Regions from separate parts of the Streptomyces sp. NPDC018000 genome, predicted to be linked through region 4. Evidence: riboswitches for the same ligand, from Rfam matches in the RefSeq annotation. Region 4 holds a riboswitch; each other region holds the start of a gene.
The links. Region 4 has a riboswitch for cobalamin ahead of ACH4EW_RS14515 (ABC transporter substrate-binding protein). Riboswitches for the same ligand answer to the same signal wherever they lie in the genome.
Positions count from the first base shown of each region.

Region 1 (2,183 bases), on a different contig from region 4:
CGCCGCCGGGATCAAGGTGGACAACGGGCAGTTGGCCATCCCCCAGCTGTTCGAGAACATGTTCCCCGACTGGTTCGCGGGCGTCGCGTTCGCCGCCATCGGCATCGGCGCGCTGGTGCCCGCCGCGATCATGTCGATCGCCGCGGCGAACCTCTTCACCCGCAACATCTACAAGGACTTCCTGAAGCCGGACGCGACCCCGGAGCAGGAGACCAAGGTCTCCAAGCTGGTGTCGCTGCTGGTGAAGGTCGGCGCGCTCGCCTTCGTCCTCACCATGGACAAGACGGTCGCGATCAACTTCCAGCTGCTGGGCGGGATCTGGATCCTCCAGACGATGCCGGCCCTGGTCGGCGGCCTGTTCACCCGCTGGTTCCACCACTGGGCGCTGCTCGCGGGCTGGGCGGTCGGCATGGTGTACGGGACAGTGGCCGCGTACGGGGTCGCCAGCCCGACCCAGGCGCACTTCGGCGGGTCGTCCAAGGAGATCCCGGGCATCGGCGAGATCGGCTACATCGGTCTGACTGCGTTTGTGCTGAACGTGGTGGTGACGGTGGCACTCACCTTCATCCTGCACGCGGTGAGGGCGCCCGTCGGAATCGACGAGACCTCCCCGGCCGACTACACGGCCGACGCGGGCGACCCGGGCGTCCAGGTGGAGCTCCCGCGGGCCACGGCGGGGGCGCCGGGCGGCGGCCACTGACGACCGCCACCACGGCCGGACGGCGGCCCGTCGAGCCCTTCTCACCGGGGCGCGGCAGGCCGTTCGTCTGCTCCGAGAGGGGTTCGCACGGCTTGCCCCGTCACCCCGGCTCATGTTGCGTGACACAACATATGGGGCCGTCACATCAGGCGGCCCCCACATGTATGCTCATGCTCGCTGTCGCCGCAGGGAAATCCGGTGCGAATCCGGAACTGTCCCGCAACGGTGTATTCGGTGTGCTTTTGTACACCCTCAAGTAAGTCCGAGGACCTGCCGACAGCGCATCCGGCTCGACCGAACCGGATGCCAGACGTCCGGGCCTCGCGGATGGGCCGGTGGACGCCGCACGCAATGCTGCCCTCCTTCCTCGGGCATGCCTCAGCGCGGCTGCCCCGCTCCCCCGCCCGGCCCCGAGCCGAGCGAGGGAGAGCACCACGTGACCATCGCGCCAGCCGATCCGGCTTCAGTCGCCGAGTCCGCGGCAACCACGAACGACGGACCGGGGACCGCACTGCTGCGGGTCCTGACCGACCTCACCGTCGATCTGCCCGACACCGACCCCGGTCGCGTCGCCGCCGCCGCGCTGCGCGGCCGCAACGCCCGTTCGGACGAGGCAGAGTTGCGTGCGCTGGCCAGCGAGGCCGCCGCGGGTCTGATCTCCGAGGACCCGGCATACTCCCGGCTCGCCGCCCGACTCCTCACCCGCACCATCGCGGACGAGGCAGCCGGTCAGGGCGCGGTGTCCTTCTCCGCCTCGGTCGCCGTCGGACACCGCGAGGGTCTGATCGCGGATCGTACGGCCGCGTTCGTGGAGCTCCACGCGAACCGCCTCGACGCGTTGGTCGAGCAGGCGCTCGCCGACGGCGCGGACGACCGGTTCGGCTACTTCGGGCTGCGGACCCTGCACAGCCGCTATCTGCTGCGCCACCCGCACACCCGTCAGGTCATCGAGACGCCACAGCACTTCATGCTGCGGATCGCGTCCGGTCTCGCCGATGACGACTCGGCACGCGCGCTGGACGAGGTCGCCTCGCTGTACGGTCTGATGAGCCGCCTCGACTACCTCCCCTCCTCCCCCACGCTCTTCAACTCCGGCACCCGGCACCCGCAGATGTCCTCCTGCTATCTGCTGGACTCCCCGCTCGACGAGCTCGACTCGATCTACGACCGCTACCACCAGGTGGCCCGGCTCTCCAAGCACGCGGGCGGCATCGGTCTCTCGTACTCCCGCATCCGCGCCCGCGGTTCGCTGATCCGAGGCACCAATGGGCACTCCAACGGCATCGTGCCGTTCCTGAAGACGCTCGACGCCTCTGTCGCCGCGGTCAACCAGGGAGGCCGCCGCAAGGGCGCCGCCGCCGTCTACCTGGAGACCTGGCACGCGGACATCGAGGAGTTCCTGGAGCTGCGCGACAACACGGGTGAGGACCAGCGTCGTACGCACAACCTCAACCTGGCGCACTGGATCCCGGACGAGTTCATG
Region 1 covers NZ_JBIRGM010000003.1:428,713-430,895, reverse strand. The annotation lists gene mctP (monocarboxylate uptake permease MctP) at 1-700, shown strand, start outside; cobalamin riboswitch at 858-993, shown strand; gene ACH4EW_RS10420 (ribonucleoside-diphosphate reductase subunit alpha) at 1,137-2,183, shown strand, end outside.
Region 1: linked by a shared signal. The riboswitch ahead of ACH4EW_RS10420 (ribonucleoside-diphosphate reductase subunit alpha) and the one ahead of ACH4EW_RS14515 (ABC transporter substrate-binding protein) in region 4 are both predicted to bind cobalamin.

Region 2 (2,183 bases), on a different contig from region 4:
GCCTCTCCGGCCAGGTACGCGAGGCGTCCGGGGCCTGGATCGCCATGCATGCGGCGGACACCGCGATCGTGCGCCGCACCCGGCAGTCGGAACCCGGCACCTGGCTGACGTACCTCGCGGCGAAGCTCACGGCGGTCGGTGCGCCCGAGGAGCATCTCGCGCCGTTGCGGGCCGCCGCGGCCGATGGAGGCCGGATGCGTACCCTGCCCGGACTGCGGTCGGCGCTTCCGGACCGGGAGATCGTTCCCGGTGAACTCCTCGATCTGGCAGGGCGCAAGCTGCGGGCCATCTGGACGCCGGGGCACACGCCCGGCCATGTCTGCCTGCATCTGGAGGAGAAACATCCGGGGAATCTGCCCGGTCGGGGCCGGCTCTTCTCCGGGGATCATCTGCTGCCGGGGATCAGTCCGCACATCGGGCTGTACGAGAACCCGGACGACGCGGCGGTCACCGACCCCCTGGGCGACTACCTCGACTCGCTGGAGCGCATCGGCCGGCTCGGGGTCGCGGAGGTGCTGCCCGCCCATCAGTACGCGTTCACGGATGCCGCGGGGCGCGTTCGGGAACTCCTGGACCACCACGAGGAGCGGCTGACCGGACTGCTCGGACTGCTGGCCACACCGCTCACGCCGTGGGAACTGGCCGAGCGGATGGAGTGGAACCGGCCGTGGGAGCAGATCCCGCACGGCTCACGGAACATCGCGGTCTCCGAGGCCGAGGCGCATCTGCGGCGGCTGGTGAAGCTCGGGCGTGCGGAGGCCGTGCCGGGGAGCAAGCCTGTGACGTACGTCGCAGTTTGACGGGAGGCTCCCAAGGACAGGCGTCGGCGCCCCGCCCGGCCCGGAGGCCGTCCGATCCCGCCCGGCCCGGCCAGTGACGTATATCGCTGCCCCGGGCGGTCCTCCGCCCAAGGGAGGCAGGATATGGCCCGGTAGAGTGGGCGAGTCGTCATCATGCCCGTTCAGGGGGAAGCCGGTGCGAATCCGGCACTGACCACGCAGCCGTGAACCGTCGTCGAAGGCGGTGAGTCGGAATGCCCTGTCCGCGGTCGTGACCGGCTCGCACCACCGGAACCCCGGTGGTCGGCACCGTCGAGGTATACGGAGCCGGAGCCTGGTGCGTAAGCGTGCCTGTGCCCGGCTCCCCCGCAGGAGAGGCCCCGCCCGCCATGACCGTACGCCGCAGCGCAGCAACGCTCGCCGCCACCGTCGCCGTGTTCTGTGCGGCCGCTGCGCCGGTCGCGGTCGCGGCCCCGTCCCCGTCCCCCTCGCCGTCCGCCGCGCTGCCGTCCGGGCTGTACGGCACGAAGGACCCCACCTACGACGGGGTCTGGCGGCAGTCGCTGGCCTTCCTCGCCCAGCGGGTCGAGGGCGTCACGCCCGCCAAGGAGTCGGTGGACTGGCTGATCGCCCAGCAGTGCGCCAACGGCGCCTACGCCGCGTACCGGGCCGACGTCTCCAAGCCGTGCGACAAGAAGACGGTGCTGGACACCAACGCCACCGCCGCCGCCGTCCAGGCGTTCGTCGAGGTGGGCGGGCACCGGGACACCGTGAACAACTCGGTCCGCTGGCTGAAGTCCGTGCAGAACGAGGACGGCGGCTGGGGCTACACCCCGGGCGCGCCCAGCGACGCCAACTCCACCTCGCTGGTGATCGGCGCCCTTGCCCGGCAGGGGCAGCGGCTCGCGGACATCACGACCCCCGAAGGCAAGACGCCCTACGACCCGCTGCTCGCGCTCGCGATCCCGTGCGGCGGCAAGGACGGCGGCGCCTTCGCCTACCAGCCCGACAAGTCCGGGAAGCTCGCCGCCAACGCGGACGCCACCGCGGCCGCCGTGCTCGGCACGATGGGCAAGGCCATGGCCGTGGGGAACAACGCCGCAGCGGGCAATGCGCCCAGCTGCCACCCGGGGTCCGACCTCACGCCCGAGCAGGCCGCGCAGAACGGCGCCCACTTCCTCGCGGACGCCCTCTCGACCAGCGGTCATCTCGACCTGGCGCCGATGCCCGGCGCCACCGACTCCACCCCGCAGCCCGACGTCGGCAACACCGCGGACGCGGTCGTCGCGCTGTCCGCCGCGGGCCACCAGGACAAGGCGGACAAGGCCGTGACCTGGCTGAAGAAGAACTCCAAAGCCTGGGCCGAGCAGAACGGTCCCGCCGCCTACGCGCAGCTGGTCCTGG
Region 2 covers NZ_JBIRGM010000009.1:57,577-59,759, reverse strand. The annotation lists gene ACH4EW_RS20180 (MBL fold metallo-hydrolase) at 1-800, shown strand, start outside; cobalamin riboswitch at 922-1,061, shown strand; gene ACH4EW_RS20175 (prenyltransferase/squalene oxidase repeat-containing protein) at 1,169-2,183, shown strand, end outside.
Region 2: linked by a shared signal. The riboswitch ahead of ACH4EW_RS20175 (prenyltransferase/squalene oxidase repeat-containing protein) and the one ahead of ACH4EW_RS14515 (ABC transporter substrate-binding protein) in region 4 are both predicted to bind cobalamin.

Region 3 (2,183 bases), on a different contig from region 4:
TCAAGGCCACCATTCCGGCCGCGGCCGGAACCACCCAGGACCCGGCGCGAACCGCCACCCTCTAGGTCAGCCACCTACGCCGGCCGTCTAAGGATTCAGCATGAACATCGACTGGGCAGCCCTCGGCTCCGTCTTCGGCGTCTCACTCGTCGTCACCGTCGCGCTGGTGGGTCTCTTCACCCTGGGCATCGTCGGTCTCTCCAAGCAGCCCGAACCTGCGGCGCAGGGCGGCTCCGGCGGCTCGCTGCTGCTGGCCCGCGCCGGTGCGTACGTCTGCTTCGCGCTGTGTGCTGCGGCGGTCCTGTACGGGATCTATCTGATCGTCGCCTGAGCCCTTCTCCGGGCACACCGCATCGGGCCGGACACACCTCGTGTGTCCGGCCCGATGCGGTGTGCCCGGTCCGATGTGGGGCTCAGCACACTGCACCGTCGCAGATCAACAGCAGGTTGACGGGCGTTCGCAGGGCGTGGTGGACTGCCGGAGCCGATTACGGCGACAGCAGAGGAAGCCGGTGCGAATCCGGCGCGGTCCCGCCACTGTCACCGGGGAGCAGTCCCCCACACCGGAAGTCACGGCGCGCGCGAGCGGGCTGGAAGGCCGGGGGAACTGCGGATCCGGGAGCCAGGAGACTCTCGTCGCCGGTCACGTCGAACCAGGGCGCGGACCCTGAGTGAGGACATATCGCCATGCCTGGCTGCCGTGCGTCCGTTTCTGTGGCGCTCTCGACGACGAGAGCCGCCTGTACGAAGGTCCTTCGAGGCGCAACGGCCGGTTGAGCCGTGCGTGCCGACCGCATTTTCGCGTACGGCGCCACGGCCGGTCTGATCGGCGATCTGCTGCTCGGTGACCCCCGCAGGGGACATCCGGTCGCCGCCTTCGGGCGGGCCGCAGCAGGCGTCGAGCGCCGTCTCTGGCGCGACCACCGCGGGTGGGGCGCGCTGCACACGCTCGTCTGCGCAGGGGGCGCGGCGGGTGGTGCCGCGCTGATCACCCGTGCCGTACGCAGCCACCCCGCCGCCTCCGTCGCACTGACCGCGGCCGCCACCTGGTCCGTCGTCGGCGGTACGTCCCTGGGGCGTGAGGCCCGGACCATCGGCGCCGCCCTGGCAGCCGGTGACATCGATTCGGCCCGCGAGCGGCTGCCGCATCTGTGCGGGCGCGACCCGCAGTCCCTCGACGGACCGCAGATCGCCCGCGCCGTGGTGGAGTCCGTGGCCGAGAACACCTCGGACGCCGTGGTCGGCGCCCTGGTGTGGGGCGCGCTGGCCGGTGTGCCCGGGCTCGTCGGCTTCCGGGCCGCGAACACCCTCGACGCCATGGTCGGCCACCGGTCGCCCCGCCACCGGCGCTACGGCTGGGCCTCGGCCCGCCTCGACGACCTCGCGGGCTGGCCGGGTGCCCGGCTCACAGCCCTGCTCGCCGTGGCCGCCGGGGGGCGGCCACGTGGAGCGGTACGGGCGTGGCGGGCCGACGCGGCCAAGCACCCGAGCCCCAACGCGGGCCCGGTGGAGGCCTCGTTCGCGGGCGCACTCGGCGTACGGCTCGGCGGGACCCTCGCGTACGGCGGCCGGGTAGAACACCGCCCCGTCCTCAACGGGGAGACGGGCCGGGCGGTGGAGACCGAGGACATCGAACGCGCGGTACGGCTGTCGCGCCGGGTGAGTGCGCTGGCCCTCGGCATGTGTGTGGCGGGGCGGCTGGGTGCGGGTCTCGTCGCACGACGGATCGCAGGACATCGGTCCGCAGGACATCGGTCCGCAGGACATCGGTCCGCAGGACTCCGGGTCACAGGACGTCGGATCGCAGGACGGAGACGGACATGAGCGGCGGGCTGCTGGTCGCCGGAACCACCTCGGACGCGGGCAAGAGCGTCGTCACGGCAGGCATCTGCCGCTGGCTCGTGCGCCGGGGCGTGAAGGTGGCGCCCTTCAAGGCGCAGAACATGTCGCTGAATTCGTTCGTCACCCGCGAGGGCGCCGAGATCGGGCGCGCCCAGGCCATGCAGGCCCGGGCCGCCCGGGTGGAGCCGACCGCGCTGATGAACCCGGTGCTGCTCAAGCCCGGTGGGGACCGCTCCAGCCAGGTCGTCCTGATGGGCAGACCGGTGGGCGAGATGAGCGCACGCGGCTACCACGGCGGCAGGCAGGAAGCGCTTCTCGGCACGGTCGTGGACTGTCTTGAG
Region 3 covers NZ_JBIRGM010000018.1:24,988-27,170, reverse strand. The annotation lists gene ACH4EW_RS26405 (anion permease) at 1-65, shown strand, start outside; gene ACH4EW_RS26400 (hypothetical protein) at 101-331, shown strand; cobalamin riboswitch at 502-633, shown strand; gene ACH4EW_RS26395 (cobalamin biosynthesis protein) at 781-1,824, shown strand; gene ACH4EW_RS26390 (cobyric acid synthase) at 1,821-2,183, shown strand, end outside.
Region 3: linked by a shared signal. The riboswitch ahead of ACH4EW_RS26395 (cobalamin biosynthesis protein) and the one ahead of ACH4EW_RS14515 (ABC transporter substrate-binding protein) in region 4 are both predicted to bind cobalamin.

Region 4 (2,183 bases):
CTGCAGATCGTCTACATTCTGCTCTTCGAGATCGCGTTCATGGTTCTGGTCATCGACACTTCTGAGATCGACCACAGCGCTCCCGACAGATTGGGTGCGGCCATCTTCCTCGCAACCGAGATCGGAGCAGCCATCATTCTGCTGGGTGCTGCAGCCGTCCTGACGCTTCCGCGAATCAGCGGCAGGATCCCCCGAGGGGGCCGCGCAGCTTTCCTGTGCTGCTGCGTGATTGCACAGTGCGCGATCGCATGGATGGCGTCATCCAATGCCATGAAGCAGGATGCAGGACCAGATGTGCTGATCAACGCGGTAATGATCCTGCTCTCGCTGATGGTTGTCGTGGCATGCGTGCTCGGAATTCGGGATGATTCCGGCACCGTGAAGGTCTGAGCCTGAGCGCAGGGCCAGGTCCCATCCACCGCCCCAGGAATTTGCCGGACCCCACCCACGGCATCATCGATGCGCCCCCGGCCGCGCCAACACCAGCCGGACAGTGGCCCTCTGACCTGTGCTCCGCTCAGTCCGCAGCACGGTGTTCGTCGGCCGGGTGGGACATGGCAAAGCCGCGTTCCTCGGGGTGGCGGGCCAGCCGCCGCCGGGGTGCTCGGGAGTGAAGGGCCGGGGCTGGACAAGAACAGCAACACCCTCGCATCGAACAATGACGCATAGGTACAAAAGGCATTTGTGCAACCCGGCCAACAGGAGAGGGGATCACATTTCGCCACTGCTATCCCGATTGTCTGTTGCGGCCCGGAAGGCAACCGCAGTATGCGGTCTGACAGACTGGGCCCCGAAACTCAGGCGACGCGCGTCAGGAAACCGGTGTGAATCCGGTACGGTCCCGCCACTGTGACCGGGCTGCAGCAGCCCGGAAGCCAGACACTGGCCGCGCCGCCTTCTCCGTACAACCAGGGGACGAGGACATCCCCCGGAAAGGCTCGGTCATGCCCCGGATCCGCCGTGTACCACTCGCGCTCATACCGCTGCTTCTGCTGCCGCTCACTGGCTGCGGCTCCGGCACGGGCGGCGAGGACAAGACAGAGGCCGCACCGGCCGCCGACGGTTTCCCCTACACCGTCACCAACTGCGGTATGAAGACGACCTTCGAAGCCCCTCCGAAGCGGGCCGTCACCATGAACCAGCACGCCACCGAAATCATGCTGGCCCTTGGGCTCCAGGACCGGCTGGCCGGGACCGCCTACCTGGACGACAGCATCCTGCCGAAGTACCGGTCCGCATACGCCGGAACCAAGGTGCTCGCGAAGGAGTACCCCTCCAAGGAGGTGCTGCTCGGCGCCAACCCCGACTTCGTCTACGGCGGATACAGCAGCGCCTTCGACAAGGCCAGGGGCCAGGACCGGGCGGGGCTCCGGAAGAGCGGCATCAACACCCGGCTGAACATCGAGTACTGCACCAAGGGCAAGGTCGGTATCGATCAGCTCGCTACCGAGATCACCCAGGTCGCCAGGACCTTCGGCGTACCGGAGCGCGGCAGGAAGCTGATCGCCGAGGAGCGGCAGAAGATCAGGGCGGTCGAGACAGAGCTCAAGGGCTCCTCACATCCCTCGGTGTTCGTCTACGACTCCGGCGACAGCTCCGCGTTCACAGCGGGCGGCAACGGCATCGGCAGCGAAATCGTCCGGCTCGCCGGGGGCAGGAACGTCTTCGCGGACCTCGACGGCACCTTCGGCGACGTGTCCTGGGAGCAGGTCATCAAGCGCAAGCCCGAGGTGGTCGTGATCTACGACTACGGCGGCACCACGGTCGCGGCCAAGAAGAAGCGGCTGCTGAATGATCCGGCGCTCGCGGACGTGCCGGCGATCAAGAACAAGAAGTTCGCGGTCCTCCCGCTGTCCTCGGCCGTGCTCGGTGTGCGGGTCGCCGACGCCGTGCAGGACCTGGCCGGGCAGCTGCACCCCGGCACTCCGTGAGCGCGGAGTCCGCCCGCCCCGGCCCGAAGTCCGTCCTCCGCTCGACCCCCGTCGTGATCGGCGTCCTCACGGTGCTGCTGCTCGCGGCGGCGGTGGCCGGCCTGGCGCTCGGCCCGGTACGGATTCCGCCGGGCGAGGTATTGAGTACGGTCCTGGGCGGTGAACGCACCGGTGCGTACCCGACGATCGTGTGGGAGGTACGGCTGCCCAGAGTGCTGCTCGGCGCGGTCGTCGGCGCCGGGCTGGCCCTGT
Region 4 covers NZ_JBIRGM010000005.1:14,403-16,585, reverse strand. The annotation lists gene ACH4EW_RS14520 (hypothetical protein) at 1-390, shown strand, start outside; cobalamin riboswitch at 783-906, shown strand; gene ACH4EW_RS14515 (ABC transporter substrate-binding protein) at 945-1,931, shown strand; gene ACH4EW_RS14510 (FecCD family ABC transporter permease) at 1,928-2,183, shown strand, end outside.